Linked DNA regions of Synechococcus elongatus PCC 11801. The main gene of each other region encodes a partner of the protein of the gene in region 2 in a complex. Links are inferred from orthologs where the notes say so. Each region holds a gene or a part of one and is shown on either strand. Other genes may lie near its edges. The genes, in order: pcrA and uvrB.

Region 1 (3,391 bases), 1.0 Mb from region 2 along the record:
CAGCGCCAACCTAAGATAAACAGAGTTAGATGTCAATAACAGCTGTCAGTAATTCTCAAGTCCAAGAGGTCTGCATGACTGTGTTGCCCAAGATCTCTCACTTCGGCGGTAATGCTCCGGTGCTGAACTGTGAGGCAGGGATTCGCCTAACGATCGCGCCGCTTCATTGCACGCTCTCGGTGCTGGAGTTGCCTTCGGCCATACGAGAAGCACTGCAGTTAAGACCGCATCAGCAGATCCAAGTTGAGGCGCGATCGCCCTTGGGATCTGTACTGGTGCGCATCCTGCCCGATCGCCTCATTTCACTCGGGCCCGATTGGGCTGCTGCGATCGCCGTACAAAGTCCTGAGTCGTCGATGAGTCTCAGTACAAGTGCTAGCCAGAAAAGTTCGATGAGCTGACCGGAGAGACAGAGATGCTCAGCTCACTGACTCATGCATCGCAACTTTCACGCGGATTGAAGGGTGAAACGGATTGGCTTAGCCGAGCGGTTCAATCGGTGCTAAGCGCGGATCCAGAATGCGCTGCCCCGTTGCACCACTGAACTGAACCACAATCGACTGGCGATCGCCCGCCCCAAAAATTCGGGTGACGCGACCAACGCCAAACTGACGATGTTGGAGGCGATCGCCCACTTGCCACTGGCGAGCAGGCTGTTGTGACTGGGCAACTGTGGCGGCATTTGCTGCGACGCGATCGCGCAAACTCGTGCGTCGTTCAGTCGTGGCTTGGGGGCTGATGCTGGGAATGGGTTGGTGGCGACTACGCGGCGACTGACCAACAATCAGTTCAGCCGGCAACTCGCTCAAAAAATTGGAGGGAATTGCAGGTTCGCGGCCGCCACCCCAAAGCCGACGAGCACTGGCATGGGTCAAAAACAGTCGCTCTTGAGCGCGAGTGATCCCGACATAGCAGAGGCGTCGCTCTTCTTCGACAGCGCGCGGATCGTCGAGTGAGCGGAAACTAGGGAAGAGTCCCTGTTCTAAACCAACTAGGAAGACAACAGGGAACTCCAGCCCTTTCGAGGCGTGAAGTGTCATCAAAGAGACTTGCTGATTCGCCTCTTTGCTGTCGGCATCTGAAGCTAGTGAAGCTGTTCCCAGAAAGCCAATCAGACTGGGATCGTCGTTTTCTTCTTCATATTGAATCGCTGCATTGACTAACTCTTCCAAGTTGCGGCGACGATCTTCATCTTCATCAGTGCCACTGCGTTGGAGCTCAGCAATATAGCCCGATTGTTCTAAGAGTTGGCGAATCAGTTCAGAAGGTCGGAGTTCATCGGCTTGGTTTTGAAACTGCTGAATTAAAGTTGCGAATTCAAGTAACCCTCTAGCTGATCGCCCTGCGAGGTTTTGCACTGTTTCTGCATCGCGCAAAATTTCCCAGAGAGGGACATTTAACTCCTGCGCAGCATCAACGAGTCGACCAATGGTAGTTTTGCCGACGCCCCGTTTGGGAACGTTGACAACTCGTAGCAGGCTAACCGCATCAAAGGGATTAGCGATCGCCCTTAGATAAGCCAAGATATCTTTGACTTCGCGGCGATCGTAGAAGCGCAAGCCCCCGATCACGGTGTAGGGAACATTCCAACGGACTAATGACTCCTCAAAGGCTCGTGATTGAGCATTAGTGCGGTAGAGAATCGCAAAGTCGCCCCAATTTAATTCAGGATTCTGTTGCTCAAGCTGACGAATTTGCTGAACCACATATTCGGCTTCCGCAATTTCATCATCGGCCCGATAGCAGGCGATCGCTTCACCACTGCCTCGGGTGGGTCGCAAAACCTTATCGATTCGCTCAGTATTGTTGCGAATTAGCTCATTGGCAGCCTGAAGAATGTTTTCAGTCGAACGATAGTTCTCTTCGAGTTTGACCATCGTGCGGGTGTCATCATCCGGCAGGCGATCGCCAAAGTCATCCTGAAAGCCCATCAGAATCGTGAAGTCAGCCGCACGGAAGGAATAGATCGATTGATCAGCGTCCCCGACCACGAAGACTGAGCGATGCTGCCACTGATCGAAATCTCTTGTTTCAGCACCGTTGGTCGTCAGCAGTCGAATTAAGTCGTACTGGGTGCGGTTGGTGTCTTGATACTCATCAACCAAAACATGGCGAAAGCGTTGGTGCCAGTAGGCTAGAACTTGCTCATTTTGTCGAAAGAGTTGAACTGGAATCAGCAATAAATCATCGAAGTCAAGAGCATTATTGGCAGCGAGCTGATCTAAGTAGCGGCGATAAACTTCCCCGATCACACGGCCGCGATAGTTCGGCTGCTGTCGTTCAAATTCATCGGGTGACCAACCATTGTTCTTTGCTGAGCTAATCGTGTAGCGAACAGACTTCGGTTCAAATCTCTTGGTGTCTAGATTGAGTTGATTACCAACAATCTCTTTGATTAAGCCTTGGACATCATTTTCATCAAAGATTGAGAACTGCTTCGTCCAACGACGGCCATTCGGATCACAATACTTGTCGATATCAAAGCGAAGAATCCGCGCACAAACTGCGTGAAATGTACCAATCCACAAATCTTTTGTGACTTCGCGATAGACGCGCGATCGCAGTTGGGTTTGCTCAATCTCCCGTAGCGTTGTGAAGGGTTGGCCATACTGCAATTCCGCCAGTTGTTGCGCGAACAGCCGTTCCAGCCGCTCCTTCATTTCCTTTGCGGCTTTGTTGGTGAAGGTCACCGCCAAAATATTTTCTGGATCGACGCGATGCTGCCGCAGCAGATGGGCAATCCGAAAGGTCAGTGCCCGGGTTTTGCCAGACCCAGCCCCGGCAACCACCAGCAGCGGACCGCTGTAGTGTTCGACGGCTCGACGTTGAGAAGTATTGAGCTGGCTAAGGAAGTCGCTGGACATTGCGCTCGCGAACAGGGCTGTTCCTCAGCCTATCGCCTCTGGTCATCGCTCCGCTTTCTGACTCGGGAGCGATCGCTCTGTGAGGGAGGTTGCGCCCTGTGATCAAAATCACAGCCATCACTGATTTCAGTCACGGCGAACGCTTAATGCTGCCGCGAGAGTGAGGACAACCTCTCTTGAGGTCTCGTTCCTTCGACTCCCTCAACAGCCATGACTTTGACTCCGAACGCCCCTTTCCCTGCTGTTGCTCAACTGGCTGCGATCGCGATCGGTCTGACGGGCGTGATGCTGCCTGTTCAGGCCTATCCAGCTTGGACCACGCAAGATGACTACGAATTTGTCCGCAGTTTCACGACTTCTTTTCAAGCGCAGATGGGTTATGCCCCCAGCGATAGCTTGGTGGCTTGGAGTTTGAACTGCGTTAAAACCAGCTACACCCAGTCCGTGGTGAGCGGCGTCAATCCCAATGTTGCGGTGAATACTGCGATCGCGGACTGCGGCCGTGCCCTCCAGAGTGTGGTGGGTAA
Region 2 (3,281 bases):
CAGCATTTGCTGCGATCGGGCGATGCGTTCGTCCCACTTTAGATCAGCCTGCAAATCTAACGTCATTTGCACGTTCTGGCTCGCTGTCAGAAAGCGTAGGAGGTTATGGGCTTGGAAGATGTAGCCGATATTGCGCCGCACCTCGACGCGTTGGCGTTGGTTGGCTTCGTGTAACTCTTGGCCCAGCACGGTCAGGGTGCCGGTCTGCACCGATCGCAACCCTCCAATTAACGTGAGAAGGGTGGTTTTGCCACAGCCGGAGGGTCCAGTCAGCAGAACAATCTCGCCAGGATTGAGATCGAAACCAACATTGAACAAGACCTGTTTTTGCAGTGAGCCGTGGCCATAAAAATGGTCAAGGTTCCGAATGGAGACCACTGGTTCGCTGCTCATGACCCTCTCCAAAGAGCTGCCTGCATTTTAGCGGTACTGTCTGGAGCAGCTGCGTGGGCGATCGCCCTTGAATGGTGCAGGATTGCTATCTTCAAGCAACAGTGGCAGCCACATCCCCAGCATGACGCCCTTTCAACTGCAAGCCCGCTATCAACCAATGGGAGATCAGCCCACTGCGATCGCGCAGTTGGTGCAGAAAGTTCAGGCAGGGATTCCCTATCAAACGTTGCTGGGTGCAACCGGAACTGGCAAGACTTTTACGATCGCTAATGTGATTGAACAGGTGGGGCGACCCGCGCTAGTTCTCGCTCACAATAAAACGTTGGCGGCGCAGCTTTGTAATGAGCTACGCGAGTTTTTTCCGAATAATGCAGTTGAGTATTTCATCAGCTATTACGACTACTATCAGCCCGAAGCCTACATCCCCGTCACCGATACTTACATCGCCAAAACAGCGTCGATCAACGAAGAGATCGATATGTTGCGGCACTCCGCCACTCGCAACCTCTTCGAGCGGCGCGATGTGATTGTTGTTGCCTCTATTAGCTGCATCTATGGCCTCGGCATCCCCAGTGAATATTTGAAGGCAGCCATCCCCCTAGAAGTCGGGGCTGAAGTCAATATGCGCGAGGTGCTACGCCAACTCGTCGATGTCCAATACAGTCGCAACGACCTAGAGTCAGGTCGTGGTCGGTTTCGGGTCAAGGGCGATGTTCTGGAAATTGGCCCTGCCTACGAAGATCGGATTATTCGAGTTGAGTTCTTTGGCGATGAAATCGATGCCATTCGCTACATCGATCCCGTGACTGGTGAAATTCTCCAAAGCCTCGATCGCCTCAACATTTATCCGGCCCGCCACTTTGTCACCCCTGAGGAGCGACTAGAAACCGCGATCGCCGAGATTAAAGCGGAGCTCAATCAACAGCTGCTGACCTTACAAGCCGAAGGCAAACTAGTTGAAGCCCAACGCTTGGAGCAACGCACCCGCTATGACCTCGAAATGCTGCAGGAAGTAGGCTATTGCAACGGCGTGGAAAACTATGCCAGGCACCTCGCGGGCCGCGAACCAGGATCACCGCCGGAATGTTTAATCGACTATTTCCCCAAAGATTGGCTCTTGGTGGTTGATGAATCCCACGTGACGGTACCCCAGCTACGCGGGATGTACAACGGCGATCAATCCCGCAAAAAAGTGTTGATTGATCATGGCTTTCGACTGCCTAGCGCGGCGGATAACCGCCCTTTGAAGTCGGAGGAGTTTTGGGACAAAGTGCGGCAGTGCATTTTTGTCTCAGCCACGCCCGGCGATTGGGAAGTGGGGCAATCGGAAACCCATATTGTCGAACAAGTCATCCGACCAACAGGGGTGGTTGACCCTGAGGTTTTTGTCCGACCCACAGAAGGCCAAGTTGATGATTTACTCACAGAAATTCAGCAGCGGGTCAGCCGTCAAGAGCGGGCTCTGATTACAACACTGACCAAACGGATGGCCGAGGACTTGACTGATTACTTGGGCGATCGCGGTGTTAAAGTTCGCTATCTCCACTCCGAGATCAATTCGATTGAACGGATTGAAATTCTTCAAGATCTACGCAACGGCGATTTTGATGTCTTGATTGGCGTCAATTTACTGCGGGAAGGCTTGGATTTACCTGAAGTCTCATTGGTCGCAATCCTTGATGCTGACAAAGAGGGCTTTTTGCGGACTGAGCGCAGCTTAATTCAAACGATCGGTCGTGCGGCTCGCCACATCAACGGCCAGGCAATTCTCTATGCCGATCGCCTGACCGAAAGCATGGAAAAAGCGATTGGCGAAACCGAGCGACGGCGACGCATCCAACTGGAATATAACCAACGCCATCAGATTACGCCTCAGCCGATCAGCAAGCGATCGAGTAATGCCATTCTGTCGTTCCTCGAAGTCTCGCGGCGACTGAATAAACAAGAACTAGAAGTTGCCGTCAGCCAAGCGGATGATCTTTCCTTGGAGGAAATTCCAAATCTGATTACTCAGCTAGAAGCACAAATGAAAGAAGCCGCCAAAAATCTTGAATTTGAAGAGGCAGCTCAATATCGCGATCGCATCAAAAAGCTGCGTGAGCGACTCGTCGGTCGTCACTGACAAAAAACTGGCTCGAGTTCAGACCCAAGCCAGTAATGCTCAGCAATCGCAACCGATTGCGCTAGTTCCAGTCATCTGCCGCAAAGTCAAGATTGCGGCGTCCTGGTGAGGGCCAATCGGCATTTTCACCGCCGATAAAGACCCGCTCTAAACCGACCATTTCTTCGCTCAGCCGCTGCAGTGCGTTGAGCAACACGTCCAGCGCGATCGCATCACTCGTACCCAAATCAAACCAGCAGCGAGCCCAACGGCCCTGATACTCCACTTCTCCCATGTTGTGCATCAGGGCTGGCAGACTATTCCGCTCCTGAGCTGACTGATAGCTCATGTAGCTCAGCTCAAGTCCTTCATCTTGAGCCTGCAAGTTCTCGGCATTGAAGCCACCGAGCTTACCGAGGAAAAACCATGAGTCAAAAACTTCCTCGAGATATTGCTGCTCGAGCGGTGCCGGCACCGTACTAAATTCAACCCAAATCCAGCAGTCGAACGGGTTAAACTCACGAAATTCAATTTGCATAGGTTACAGCGAAGGCAAGGTGGATGGTCCCCAAGGACCTGGCGCTTGGGTGACTTGATCGCGCAGAGCGACGCAGTCTTGACCGCGATTATCGAAGGTTTTTTGGTTATTGCAGGCTTCAAAAAAGAGCTGCCAAACTAGCGGTTGCGGCAGTTGTGCAGATTTCGCTAGGGCTTTTTGGAATTCTGCTGCCGCCGCTCGCCGTAAATTCGCATCCCCAGTCGCTTTACTTTGCTCAACCAGAATCTG

Evidence for each region.
Region 1: the proteins of uvrB (region 2) and pcrA are in contact, whole or in part, in a crystal structure (PDB 7EGT), measured with the Thermus thermophilus proteins. The link is inferred for Synechococcus elongatus PCC 11801 from one-to-one orthologs. Residues at the interface, in WP_096411307.1 of Thermus thermophilus: Glu23, Leu25, Arg26, Asp27, Gly28, Glu29, Arg30, Phe31, Arg55, Glu326, Asp327, Phe328, Glu379, Ser382, Gln383, His398, Gly400, Arg401; in WP_096412145.1 of Thermus thermophilus: His654, Arg656, Phe657, Gln666, Asp668, Glu669, Lys680, Arg681, Leu682, Ser683, Lys685, Tyr686, Ala687.

Annotation. Positions count from the first base shown.
Region 1 is NZ_CP030139.2:1,354,063-1,357,453, reverse strand. Bases 173-3,242 are described here. They hold pcrA (DNA helicase PcrA), read right to left. Parts: upstream 2,865-3,242; coding sequence 480-2,864; downstream 173-479. Other genes in these bases: DOP62_RS06470 (hypothetical protein), read left to right, coding at 3,075-3,242; DOP62_RS06480 (hypothetical protein), read left to right, coding at 173-401. In the rest of the region: more of DOP62_RS06480, read left to right, coding at 75-172; more of DOP62_RS06470, read left to right, coding at 3,243-3,391. UniProt on the Escherichia coli protein: A helicase with DNA-dependent ATPase activity. Unwinds DNA duplexes with 3'-5' polarity. Translocates on single-stranded DNA with 3'-5' polarity. Initiates unwinding more efficiently from a nicked substrate than double-stranded DNA.
Region 2 is NZ_CP030139.2:2,375,645-2,378,925, reverse strand. What follows is about bases 55-3,014. They hold uvrB (excinuclease ABC subunit UvrB), read left to right. Parts: upstream 55-514; coding sequence 515-2,515; downstream 2,516-3,014. Other genes in these bases: DOP62_RS11895 (DUF3531 family protein), read right to left, coding at 2,577-3,014; DOP62_RS11905 (DevA family ABC transporter ATP-binding protein), read right to left, coding at 55-393. In the rest of the region: more of DOP62_RS11905, read right to left, coding at 1-54; more of DOP62_RS11895, read right to left, coding at 3,015-3,032; DOP62_RS11890 (Sll0314/Alr1548 family TPR repeat-containing protein), read right to left, coding at 3,036-3,281. UniProt on the Escherichia coli protein: The UvrABC repair system catalyzes the recognition and processing of DNA lesions. A damage recognition complex composed of 2 UvrA and 2 UvrB subunits scans DNA for abnormalities.